DNA from 4 places in the Paenibacillus sp. FSL H8-0457 genome. Region 3 is predicted to be linked to each of the others. Evidence: riboswitches for the same ligand, from Rfam matches in the RefSeq annotation. Region 3 holds a riboswitch; each other region holds the start of a gene.
The links. A riboswitch is a leader RNA that binds a small molecule or an ion and turns the genes downstream of it on or off. The one in region 3 is predicted to bind thiamine pyrophosphate.

Region 1 (3,208 bases), 2.9 Mb from region 3:
ATACATACGTATGTAGAAGCTGATTTAATTCTCAGTAACCGGGTATAAAAAATATAAATTAACTTTCCTTCGAAGCGTTGACAATCCCTCTAAGTTATATTAATATGCTAACATAATTATTATTTCTAACTAAACGTAAGTTAATGTGGAATGATAATTCAACGACAGCAATTCAACTCAACATGCATATTTGCTTGAATTAAAGGACATCTTTGTTATCAGGCTTATGCAAACATGATTACATCAGGAGGTTTTTTTCAATGTCTAAAGATTTTTCAGCAGCACTTAAGCATCGCCGTTCCCATTATGCCATCAGCAAAGACCCGGTCATTTCCGACGAACGCATCCAGGAGATTGTTAACGAAGCCGTTAAATATACTCCGTCTTCTTTCAACTCCCAAAGCGCACGCGTCGTTGTACTGCTTGGCGAACAGCATGACAAACTGTGGAACCTGACCGAAGGCATCCTGAAAGAGGTTGTCGGAGACGAAGAGGCTTTCAAATCCACAGCTGAAAAAATGGGCGCATTCCGCGCTGGATACGGCACTGTTCTCTTCTTCGAGGACAATAACGTAGTTGCCGACCTGCAGCAAAAGTTCGCGCTGTATGCCGACAATTTCCCGGTTTGGTCGAACCAATCCAGCGGCATGCTGCAATTCGTGGTATGGACGTCCCTCGAGGCAGAAGGCCTGGGCGCATCCCTCCAGCATTACAACCCGTTGATCGACGAGAAAGTGAAGTCCGAATGGAACATTCCGGAAAACTGGAAGCTGATCGCTCAAATGCCTTTCGGCAAACCGGTTGCAGATCCGGGCGAAAAAGAATTTGCGCCGCTTGAAGATCGCGTGAAGGTATACAAGTAAGCCATAGCTGGCCTAAGCCGCCTACCCAAGCCCTGAGGATTGGAATAGGCGGCTTTTTTATGGTGCCCTGCCATTGAAAACCTGCCGGCAAAGCGATACAATAACACAGGAAGCAGGCCTTTCGCCTTCTGATCTTCAGAAGTTCTTGGAGCCGGCTTGATACCAACTGCATATTTGATGTTTGGCTGTACTAGGGGTGCCATGTGCTGAGAGACGGCGGACCGCCGTTAACCCTTATCACCCGATCTAGATCATACTAGCGTGGGGAAGTGTAGCATTTATGTTTATTTCTTTGCGTAGGCATAACTGCACTTCTTCATGGGGTGCGGTTTTTTTGCGTGGACTTATACGATGGGGAGGAAAAAAATTTATGAATGAGCTTGTATGCGGAACCAGCCGGATCGTGGGTTGCCGGTTCTCGGTATTTCCCATGACGGATCGGTTCGTGGAAGTGATCACGGAAGCGCTTCGTTCCGTGGATTCGGAAAAGGTCTGGATCCAAACGGATGATGTAAGCACTTGTATTCGCGGACGTGCGGAGCATGTGTTTGATGTGACGAGAGCAGTATTCGCTCATGCCGCGGCTAGCGGCGTGCACACTGTGTTTAACGGTACTTATTCTATCGGCTGCCCAGGCGATACGGATGCCGATGCGTATATGAATGAGGATTCGACCCGCTTAAACCACGATATCGGGGAACACGCCGATATCGAAACGGCCTGCCAATTCGCGCTTTACCCGATGGGTAGCGCCAATTACATGGATGTCATTTACGCAGAAGTGGATCGTGCGAAGGCAGCGGGCACATTCGGTGGAAGCGTTCATTACGCCAGCCGATTGGACGGGGCGTTGTCCCGGGTGTTCGGATCACTCGAAGACGCGTTCCAACATGCGATTCAATCCGACAGCAGCCATCTGGTCATGACCGCGGTGGTTTCGGCCCACAGCCCATCCCCCAAAGCCAAAGCTTAAGGTCCTTTCCAACAGATAAAGGCAATAATATTGACGGTGTTTAAACCCAAGCACTCAAGATGATTACGAGCAGGATAAAGAGAACCAATATAGTTCCTACTGAATTGCCCCATGCGCCGCCGTATGCTCCGCTCATGAAGATCCCTCCTGGATTTAAAAGAATGACGTGAGTTAATCACGTTATTATCTTATTGCTTATGGCGGGCGAGCGTCACGGCTAATGTCCCCCCTCTTTTTTTATGCAGGGCTTATTTATTCCTCATAACCGACCAGCAGCCTGCCTCCGTACGGGCTGAGCGCTTCCTCCGTCAATGTAATAAGGTCCGCAGGATCGTCCTCCCGATAAATCGCCAGAAGCGCTGCCTCCAGTCGATCCCCCAAGGCTGGGCTATAGCGGTTGAACAAACGGAACAGCATCTTTCCTTCACCTGTCCACTCCCGGTTTGCCCTCAGCACGAATTCGCATAGAGTCGACGCTATTTTGTGTACAGTAAACCATTTTTCGCCTTCCCTGCGGGGACTTGTCAAGTCCAGCAAAAACTCGGTCAGGATGTAGCGGTATTCGGCAATATCGCTCGACGACAAGGGCATGGGGCCGTAATTCAAATCATTCCGGGCATCCGCCCGCACCTCTTCTCCCTCAGGCAACGAACGCAGCACCGTACCTTCGGCGACCATCCGCTGCAAAGACGGATTCGCCGCCAGCACTCCCTCGTCGAAATATTCGCGATAGGAGGATAAGGACAATATGAATATTTCCGCGATCCAGCCATGCGCCTCGATCGTCTTCCTGCTGAAGTCATATCCGTCCCGTTCAATGATGATGATGTCCAGATCGGATTGTTCATTATATTCACCACTGCTCGCGCTGCCGCCAAGTACGGCAAGCAAGCAGTGGGGATAATTTCGTTGCATGACGCGTATCGCTGCCTCCATCGGTTCCAGTCTCATGGCCGTTTCCTCCAGTAATTCTCTCATCCGCCACAAAAAAGGGCTCAAAATATTAAATTCAACAAAAACCCCAAACGTACCTGAATCATATGGTAAATAAACGATTACCCGCATTGACGATAAGGAAGAAGGGATAGATGAGATGAATTACATTCACATGCTCTCCAGATTAGGCATGGGCAGTGCCCACCCGGGAGGATTCGAGGCGACCCTCAGAATGCTGAAGAATTATCCCATTCAACCGGGCAGCCGCATTTTGGAGGTAGGGTGCGGAACCGGCAGAACCGCCTGCCATCTTTCGGAGATGGGTTATCAAGTGACCGCCATTGACCTGAACGAAAATATGATCAAAAAAGCCCGCGCAAGAGCCGAAGCCATGGGTATGGACGTGGAGTTCCTGCAGGCGGATGTATGCGCATTG
Region 2 (3,208 bases), 1.8 Mb from region 3:
AGGCAGCGGTCGGCCCGTGCCTTCGCTTCATCCGGCGGCATTTGGTCCACCAGCAGCGAGTACATCACCTCATCGCCGATACGTTCCGTCAGAAACTGAAGCTCCGGATTCTGAAACACGAATCCGATTTGGCGCAGCTGCCGCTCTCTCTTCTTCCGCACTTTCCTGCGCTTGCCCTGGATGACCTCCTCCCCGCAGAGCACATAGGTCCCTTCGGCGCGCAGGAGCCCCATCAAACTGAGCAGCAGCGAGCTTTTGCCTGCGCCGTTCGGCCCGATCACCGCAATGAAATCTCCGGGGTATACCTCAGCCGAAGGAAGAGAGACGACCGGTTTCTCCCATCGCAGTCCCCGGAAATCATCTAACCGAATGACAGGCTCCCCAAGGTGGGCATACGTTGAGTCTGCCTCAGGTATGAGACTTCCCAGCTCATCGCCTGGCGCGTCTACCGGAGCAAACAGCTCCCGTCCTACCCGAGACTCCGCATAATCCTCCCATACGCCGGGATACCAGATGCCATACGCCTGAAGCTCGCGCGCATACTCGGCGAATATCGCTGCCGGCGGACCATCGCCCAGAATGGCGCCATCCGGGGTGAACAGCACCACGCGGTCCACGTATTGGGCCATTTCTTCAATCCGGTGCTCCACGATAATCAGCGTACGCCCTTCCGATACGGCCTTCACCGCTGACCAGATTTGCTCCCTGCCTTCCGGGTCGAGCAGGGCGGACGGCTCATCGAGGAACAGCACCTCCGGCTCCAGCAGAAGGGCCGAAGCCAGCGCAAGCCTCTGCTTCATCCCCTGCGACAGATGACCGATCGGCATATGCAGCTCCTGAAGGTCAAGCCCAACCTCATGCAGGACGGCTTGCATTCGCTCCTTCATCTCGTCGCGGGGAACGCTGAGGTTCTCCAGCACGAAGGCCAGCTCTTCATCCACGTACGGCATGCAGAACTGGGTATCCGGATCTTGGAATACATATCCCCAAGAGCGAGGCACCAGCTGGGCTTCGCATTTCATCGGCACCTCCGTGGCGCGGGGAATCATCCCGCTAAGCACCTGAAGCAGCGTAGATTTGCCGCAGCCGCTCGGACCGAGCAGCAGCACCTTTTCCCCGCGGGCAGCCGAGAAGGACAAGTCCTTAAACATCAAACGCTCCTCGCCCGGATACTTCAGGCGCAATCCCTCCACATGCACGGCCTGCTCCGTAACCGCCTCGGCGGTTGAAGACGAAACCAAGCGGGCGGCGGTTTTAGACATGGCGCGGATCATCCAGTGCTTCATAATCCTTCTTGGACGCAGGGCGCAGCAGGGATGTGACGCCCGTACGGTCCAACGCTTTGGCCAGCAGCAGCATGAGCAAGCCGGCAATGACGGCGCCGCTGAGAATCCGCATGCCATACTTGGCAAGGAACATCCAGGTCTGAAGATCATCGGTATAACTGTAATAGAAGTCCATCACCATCGAGCCGACCGCCGCGCCGGCCCCGGCAATCGCCACCGTCCACGCCGAGGTGCTCCGGTAACGGAACGCCGCGAATACCAATTCCGCGCCCAGCCCTTGAATGAGACCGTACAGCAGCAGCGTCAGTCCCCAGCCGCTCCCGAACAGCACTTCCACGTGGGCCGCCGCCACCTCCGCGATGATGGCCACTCCCGGCTTGCGGATCAGCAGGTAAGCGAGCGTGGCCGCTGCGAACCACATGCCGTATAACAGTTCATCCGCTTCGAAGAACAGCGGTTTCAGCAGATTGTAAACCGATCCCCAGAAGTGATAAATGACGCCAAGCACCAGCGATACCAGCACCGTCACCAAAATATCGCTTAATCGCAGCCCTTTTCTAGGCTGTACCCCCAATTTCTCTTGCACAGACGTTCCCATAACAACACATTCCCCTCTCCACCGCTTTTTTTGTATAAACACAACAAAAAACCGTCTGGAAAAACGCGCAGACGGAAAAATAGGCCCTATGTAGGCAGGGTCGGATATTCTCTACGCTGGCATTACCCAGTTCAGATTAACGGTCAACAGCGGATAGCAGCTGCAATCTCAGCCTGATTCACTCAAGCCCCCGTATTCCCTATTCGGTTTCATGTTAATCTTAAAATACACATTCGTTCCCCAATTAGCAAGAACCTTTTTTCAAAAATGGCTATTTATTGATTTCCGGCTCATTCTATGTCAATATCAGAGTGATTGGCTTTTCCACCAACGTTTTATTGCCGACACCTATGCACAAAGGAGAATGACATGGCTAAACAATTGCTGCGTCTGATGACCGAGCTGTCCTCCCGCAAGTGGCTGTCCCGCATCATGGGGCATTGTTCCCACAGCCGGCTGAGCCGTCATCTAATACCTGCATTTATACGAATCTACCAAATCCCGGCGCATGAAGCGGAGAAGGAGATCCACGAATACCGTTCGCTGAACGAATTCTTTTCCCGCCGGTTAAAAATAGGCCTCCGCGCCATAGACGACACCGCCGATGCCATGGTAAGCCCCGTCGATGCCACGATTTCGGCGATGTGCGCCGTCAACGCCGGCACCATCCTCAGCGTCAAGGGACAGGATTATACCCTGAGCGAGCTGCTCGCCAAGTCACCGAGAATGGAGAATTATATCAACGGTTATGCATTCGTATTGTATTTAAGCCCCACCGACTATCATCGCATACATTCCCCGGTAACCGGCATTCAAGCGGAAAGCGAGCATTTGAAGGGCCGGGTATACCCCGTGAACGATTTTGCGATGACCCATATCCGGAACGTGCTCAGCCGCAACGAGCGCCTCATTACCTATATTGCCCATGAATTCGGCGAAGTTGCGGTCGTGAAGGTCGGAGCCATGAACGTAAGCAGCATCCGTTATGCCGACGAGAGCGTGAAGAAATACGACATTGGCGACGAACTTGCGTACTTTGAATTCGGCTCTACCGTCGTGCTCTTGACGGAGAACGGCACGTTTACACCCCGCGGTGACTTGGAACCGGGCTCCAAGGTGAAGATGGGAGAACTGCTCGGTTTGCTGCACCCTTCCACAGCCCGAAAAGGGTAATTCCTTTCAGCTTCCAAGCATGCGCTTTAAGCTAAGTCCATGAAACATTCGACGGATGAAGGATTACCGCCTGCTCAGCAGCCGGTAAATGATCCGCTGAAACAGCCGATCTGGCAGCAGTCCCTTGATCCGCGCGGTCAGCCGCGTGCCT
Region 3 (3,208 bases):
GCTCTCCTTCCAAGGTGGTTTCGAGCGCATGGACCTCGTATTTCACGCCCGACTCTTGAATGACCCGAATCGCTTCATCCACATAAGGAATGCTGTCGCCTCCATCCGGCGTTCTGGGTATCACTTGTATGCTCAAGAGGGTGTTTGCCATCTAAACTCATCCTTTCATGCAAGCTATATTGTAATGGAAGAGAGCCAGCCTGCCGGACAGGCGTCTCTCTTCCTAATTAAATGCATCCTATGGTTTCTCCGGTAAAAATTCATTGGTGAAGGCGCTGTCCGCATCAAGCTCCTTCTCGAGCAGCTTGCGTTCAAACATCCAGTCTGCATACCCCGACCATACTTCGGCTTTCTGCTCGCCCCAGCGGGCAGCATCATCCTGATAGCGGGGACTCAGCCATTTCTGGCTGGCAAGAACCAGCTCGGCATCCAGTTCGGGAACGGCCTTCGTCAGCAGGGCAGCCGCATCCTCAGGATGTTGAATCGCATAGTCGTATCCTTTTGAGGTCGCCCGCATGAATGCTTTGACAAGCTCCGGGTCCTCCTGGATCAGCTTCTCGTTCGTTACGATCACCGGCGTGTAATAGTCAAGCTGCTCGGAGTAGTCCTTCACATAGATCATGTCAAGTGGCTCGTTCCGGAGCTCGGCTTCGATACCGGTCCAGGCATAGAAGATCCAGGCAAAATCAATATCGCGTTTGACGGCCGTAAAATAATCGGCATCGCCCATGTTAACCATATTTACTTTGCTGACATCGGCACCGTCGATCTCCATGATGGATTTCATGACGGCTTCCTCAACAGGCGAGCCCCAGCCGCCGTAGGATTTCCCTTCAAAATCGCCAGCCTTGACGATCCCCTTGTCCTTGGGGGCGGCAAAGCCGGATGTATTATGCTGAATAATCGCCGCAATGGAGACAAGCGGCAGGCCTTGGGTTCTGGCAAGCGTGACGCCTTCCTGGTAGCTGATGCCAAACGGCACCTTGCCGGATGCGACCAGCGTATCCGTTCCGCCCGCCCCCGGCTGGACGATCTGGACGTTAAGCCCTTCTTCCTCATAATACCCGAGCTCCTTGGCTGCATACAGTCCGGTGTGGTTTGTGTTGGCCGACCAATCGAGCATCAGCTGTACGTCGCGGAGCTTTTCGGCTGCCTGGCCGTCTGCGCCTTCGGTACCTGTATTTTCGTTCTGTCCGCCTGTACCGCATCCCGCCGCAACCATCAGCAGGGCGCAAGCGAGAAGCAGTGCCATCCATTTTCCCTTCTTCATCGTGTCTTCTCTCCTTTGAATTCTCTTTCTCTTTCTATGACCTCGTTAACTCCACAAAAAAAGCGCCCTGAATGATATCAGGACGCATGACGGCGTAAGTGTATACCACGGCAAATCATAGCTGCCGCAAACATGGACTTCCTACGCTGGCATTACCCAGATCAGGTGTAAGGGTCAGTATCATCGGATACACTCTCAGCCGGCCAAATTCCAGCTCCCCCGGGATTTATGAAGTTTCGGACGTTACATCCGTTATTATAGTCCTAACGCAAAGACCTGTCTAGTTCGGAAGGGATGCGAACGAGGCAGGTCTTCGTATTGGACATGGCTTGTGCAGTTGGAAGAATGAACCCCGTTAACCATTCACGGGATGAAGCAATTAAAGGATCCTGTTCGCCAGCGGTTAGCGCTGGAAGAACTCAATCCATTCTCCTTCGGGACCGTGCACGAAGAAATAGCGGTACCCGTTCGGAAGCGTTACGATTTCCTCGTCAAGATGAGGTACGTCCAGTCCCTGAACGCGCGCATATTCCGCTTCGATGTTATCGGTGCTGACTGCGAAATGATGGACGGTGCCTTCTGCAGGAAGCGTGTCGCTGTAACCCTGGATAAGCTCGACTTCCGTTTCGTCGCTGCCGTTAAATCCGAGGAATGCCAGCTGGATGACGCCATTGGTATGGGTAAGGCGATCCTTCAGTTCAAGTCCGACGACGGTTGTGTAAAAAGCAATCGTGGCTTCAAGGTCCCGGACGACAATGCCGACATGATCCAATCGTTTCTGTGACAAGGCTAAACCCCCTTTCCGATTCATATGAGATATGACTGAAATGTTATCACATAATCCCTATACGTCAAGTGGGTCTTGAGGACGGCGATTTTTTGGGGCGCGATGGTTTAATAGAGTAGAATCGATGGTCTTTCTTTCATTTCCTCATCTTTACTTTTAGGTGGGTAAAAAGTATCATGAGAACTATAACTATTAATTCAAAAGACCTAACAAACAAGCGTTGAAGAAAGCTTGCCTTTTGGCCGAGGAGGAATGCTTATGAGTCCAACTCCAGCAGATCATCTGTGGATTCGACTCGCCATCATATATGCATTCATTCAGATAATGACCGTTCTGTGGATGCCTGATGCTTTATTGCTTCAGCGTGTTCTAGTCATTATGGCTTCCGCTGCCGCTTCCGTCTATTTACTACGGATCAGTCGGCATTACGAGCCGCATCTTCGAAGGTTTTGGCTTATCGCAAGTGCCGGGCTGATGGCGGATGCCTCGGCTCGAATCATCGATGCTTGTTATTTTTGGCTGGGGAAAGAGAGCGCTTCCCGGACAATATTGACTCAATTATTCTGGGGATTCGAAATCATCCTGTTTGCAGGTTCCCTCATTTATTTGTTCCGGCACGTTCAAGGTTCGTTTCGGGGAGTTCGGTTTATGCTGGATATCGTGATCGTTGGCATAACGGTCATGACGGTAGGCTGGGAATATTTCATCAAGCCCGAGCTTAACGGTTTGGCGAATGAAGCCTTGTGGGGAAAGCTGTGGGTGGACATGCTGTACCCGCTGTGCGCAACGGTGCTTATTTTCTTCACCCTGGTGTTGTATTTTAACACAGGGCAGCTAAGGAAACGGGCAGTCTTCCTGATATGCCTTGGCGGGAGCATGTACATTGCCGCCGATGTTCTGCATATGTATCTCGTCGATTATAAGGGTGTTGAAGTTCGTTCATACCTGTACCCACTGTATACGTTATCGGTATTCATCATTGGTTTGGCAGGAGGGCGGTCAGCTCCCGATGCCCGAAATCAATCGTTGGATGAGAGGGAGCCCCGTTCGTTCGGAAATCTGATCGTAAGATATCTGCTTCCTTACAGCGTGCTTGGCGGGATGTTTGCCCTTATGGTGCAGCGGTTCGGAGGATGGAACGGGCTTTTTAC
Region 4 (3,208 bases), 610 kb from region 3:
GCCAGTCACCAAGGTACTCGTTAACGGACACCAGATCCCTTATTTCCCTAATTAACCCTCGATTCTTGGATCTAACGGACGGACACAGGATACCGATCCCCTATTACCTCAATAAGGAGCCTATTTGCCATCATACTCTACAAATTACGTATCTGGTGTCCGTTAGCCATCAAAAATTACGCCTATTCAGCTAAATAACGTATCCTCAGTCCGTTTGTCCTCGAGCGGTCGCCCCAAGACCAGTAGTCGCACAAGACCAGTAGTAGCACCAAGACCAGTAATAGCACCTACTATATACTACTTTGTGTCCCCCAGGTTTCTACCTCTAATCCATAGCTGCTTTAAGTTATGCTGTTCTAAGTTGTTTTGGTCGGCAGCCATCCATGCATACCCTTGGGACACCGAATCCACCCATGTCCTCCCTGTGATAACGCTCGCTTCACGGTAACTTTTTACGACATCTTCACCACGATCTCCGCCCCTGCAACATAGGTCATCGCTTGGATGTATTCCGGGTCTTGGGCACGCTGTTCCATTTCCACCGGAGTGAGGTCCTCCATTCGTGTCTGTACCCACCATAAGTTGCCGAACGGGTCCCGTACCCGTCCCACCCGATCGCCGAAGAACAAGGTCGTTGGCTCCGTCACCGAGACCGCTCCTGCGGCCAGCGCTTGCCGATACACGTCATCGCAATCCTCAACATACAAACGGAGGTATGCCGGGCTATCCGGCCATTCCGGCTTTGCATCAAACATCATGACGACGGCATCTCCGATTCGGACCTCGGCATGGCCGATGACACCATCGCCAACATAGACGCGGGCAAGCTCTTCGGCTCGGAATGCTTGTTTGAGGAAATCGATCAGCGCTGCGGAGTTTCTTGAGATGATCCACGGCGTCACGGAGGTGTAGCCATCCGGAATGGGTTTAACCGCTTTCGGTTGGTTCGTCATAAATACGCTCGCTCCTTTAAACTTCATTTATTTGAATTGCGCTTATGCACTCATTATGCGGGGGCATATATGACAGCCGAGCGTCAGTGTTTCCGGTATGAGTTTGGGGTAGCCTGCGTTTTTATCTTGCGAAAAGACAGCCGCCACCGTACATCGTCACAATCACGCGGTCGGAGGAAGGTTCGAGCTTGAGGTTCCGTCCACAAACTGTTAACGTTTGACACCACCCCCAAACCTATGTACAGTATTAGACAAAAGAATAGGAAGTCCACTAGGGGAGCCGTTGGCGGCTGAGACAAGAGCGTATCTTGGACCCTTTGAACCTGATCTAGTTCGTACTAGCGTAGGAAAGTGGAGCCTTCGAATATGAGGTCTCGGTGCGTTTTTTTGGCGCACCCGGGCTTGTTGACGAAGCCGCTCCAGTTTTCGGGGCGGCTTTTTAGCGTTGTCTGAAAAGTCGTGTCTTACGGACTTCCTGCTCTTCAATATGTTGGAGGTGGGGACAAACATGAGTTTCACGCAAGCGCTCCGTCAGCAGGCGGGAGGCATTTTTCAAGCAATCTTCGATCATCCCTTCGTAAAAGGCATTGCCGAGGGGAATCTGGAGCGGGAGCAGCTGATTCACTATGTGAAGCAGGATTTTGAGTATTTGAATGCCTACATGCGGATTTACGGAATAGCCATATCCAAATCGACCAGCCGGGAAGAGATCGCGGCCTTTAACGAACAGATTTCATTCATCCTGCACAGCGAGGTGCACCCGCATCAGAATTTTTGCGCAGCCGCCGGGGTGACCTATGAAGAGCTGCAGGGATATCCGCTGGCTCCGTCCGCGCATCATTACATCCGTCATATGCTGACGGTGGCGCATGAGGGTAGTTTGGGCGAGATTATGGCCGTGCTGCTGCCGTGCCCATGGACGTACCTGGAGATTGGCCGCAAGCTGTTGAATGAGGTGAAGCCGGATGCCTCCCATCCGTTTTACGACTGGATTTCTTTTTACGGAAACCGGGGGGAAGACGCAACAGCCAAGTTCTGCGACCGTGTCGATGCATGGGCGGAGGGTACGACGGCAGCCGAGCGGGAACGGATGAGGGAGCATTTTATGCTGAGCAGCCAGCTGGAGTATCTGTTCTGGGACATGGCTTATAAGCAGGAGGAGTGGCCGGTGCAGCTGGAGGCTGCCGTGCTGTAAAGAGCGATGTTCACAAGCACATGGAATTCCATTATAGCGAAGAGAGGCTGATATAAAATGCGTTCATGGGAAAAAGAGGTTTCGGCGCTTTTAACGAAGGTACAGCAGACGAGCCCCCTCGTTCACAATATGACGAACGTGGTGGTTACGAATTTTACGGCTAACGGCTTGTACGCGCTGGGCGCGTCGCCGGTGATGGCTTACGCGCCGGAGGAAGTGGCGGATATGGCCGCCATCGCGGGCGCGCTCGTATTGAACATCGGCACGCTGAACCGCGAGCTGGTGGATGCGATGATGATCGCGGGACAATCGGCGAATGCCCATGGCGTGCCGGTGCTGCTGGACCCGGTCGGCGCGGGAGCGACCCGTTTGCGGACGGAGTCGGCGCTGCGGATCCTAAGCGAGGTGAAGGTTTCGCTCGTGCGCGGAAATGCGGCTGAAGTCGCTTACCTTATCGGGGAGGTCCGCGAGATCAAGGGCGTAGACGCAGGCAATAGCGCAGGCGGCAATCATGCCGAGCTGGCCGTGCGGGCTGCGCGCGAGTTAGGCACGATCGTGGCCATTACCGGTGAAGAGGACGTGATTACCGATGGAACGGAAGTGCGCATCATTACCGGAGGGGATGCGCTGCTTACGAAGGTGACTGGCGCAGGCTGCCTGCTGACCTCGGTGCTGGGAGCCTTTGCCGCGGTGGAAGCGAACCTGCTGCTTGCAGGTACGGCGGGTCTGGCCTTCTATGGGGCCGCGGCGGCGAAAGCTGCGGAGCGAACGGCAGATCTGGGACCGGGAAGCTTCCAGATAACCTTCCTGGACGAGCTGGCGAAGCTTCATCCAGGATCGCTGGAAGGGTATGCCGCTGTGTTGGAAGCGGGAGCGGCGGCGGCTGGAGGCACGCGATGAGCGAGGCTAGCATACCCCGTGCCCTGACGATTGCCGGGTCTGACAGCGGTGGCGGCGCCGGCATTCAGGCCGATCTGAAAACCTTCCAGGAACTCGGCGTGTACGGCATGTCGGCGATTACCGCGATCACGGTGCAGAATACCTTGGGGGTTCACGGCGT

Region 1: it holds a riboswitch for thiamine pyrophosphate, as region 3 does, so the genes downstream of both, MHI43_RS21840 (YkoF family thiamine/hydroxymethylpyrimidine-binding protein) here and MHI43_RS03120 (ABC transporter substrate-binding protein) in region 3, are expected to answer to the same signal.
Region 2: it holds a riboswitch for thiamine pyrophosphate, as region 3 does, so the genes downstream of both, MHI43_RS27335 (ECF transporter S component) here and MHI43_RS03120 (ABC transporter substrate-binding protein) in region 3, are expected to answer to the same signal.
Region 4: it holds a riboswitch for thiamine pyrophosphate, as region 3 does, so the genes downstream of both, tenA (thiaminase II) here and MHI43_RS03120 (ABC transporter substrate-binding protein) in region 3, are expected to answer to the same signal.

What each region holds. Positions count from the first base shown of each region.
Region 1 is NZ_CP150293.1:4,918,481-4,921,688, forward strand. Features, by position in the region: gene MHI43_RS21835 (nitroreductase family protein) at 261-863, shown strand; TPP riboswitch at 1,046-1,148, shown strand; gene MHI43_RS21840 (YkoF family thiamine/hydroxymethylpyrimidine-binding protein) at 1,234-1,836, shown strand; gene MHI43_RS21845 (hypothetical protein) at 1,877-1,972, opposite strand; gene MHI43_RS21850 (nucleotidyltransferase domain-containing protein) at 2,089-2,787, opposite strand; gene MHI43_RS21855 (class I SAM-dependent methyltransferase) at 2,930-3,208, shown strand, end outside.
Region 2 is NZ_CP150293.1:6,083,887-6,087,094, forward strand. Features, by position in the region: gene MHI43_RS27330 (ABC transporter ATP-binding protein) at 1-1,262, opposite strand, end outside; gene MHI43_RS27335 (ECF transporter S component) at 1,255-1,884, opposite strand; TPP riboswitch at 1,976-2,088, opposite strand; gene asd (archaetidylserine decarboxylase) at 2,254-3,057, shown strand; gene MHI43_RS27345 (oxidoreductase) at 3,121-3,208, opposite strand, start outside.
Region 3 is NZ_CP150293.1:713,561-716,768, forward strand. Features, by position in the region: gene MHI43_RS03115 (MTH1187 family thiamine-binding protein) at 1-151, opposite strand, end outside; gene MHI43_RS03120 (ABC transporter substrate-binding protein) at 239-1,270, opposite strand; TPP riboswitch at 1,392-1,501, opposite strand; gene MHI43_RS03125 (VOC family protein) at 1,674-2,057, opposite strand; gene MHI43_RS03130 (GGDEF domain-containing protein) at 2,316-3,208, shown strand, end outside.
Region 4 is NZ_CP150293.1:1,318,706-1,321,913, forward strand. Features, by position in the region: gene MHI43_RS05660 (VOC family protein) at 453-953, opposite strand; TPP riboswitch at 1,217-1,320, shown strand; gene tenA (thiaminase II) at 1,462-2,148, shown strand; gene thiM (hydroxyethylthiazole kinase) at 2,206-3,048, shown strand; gene thiD (bifunctional hydroxymethylpyrimidine kinase/phosphomethylpyrimidine kinase) at 3,045-3,208, shown strand, end outside.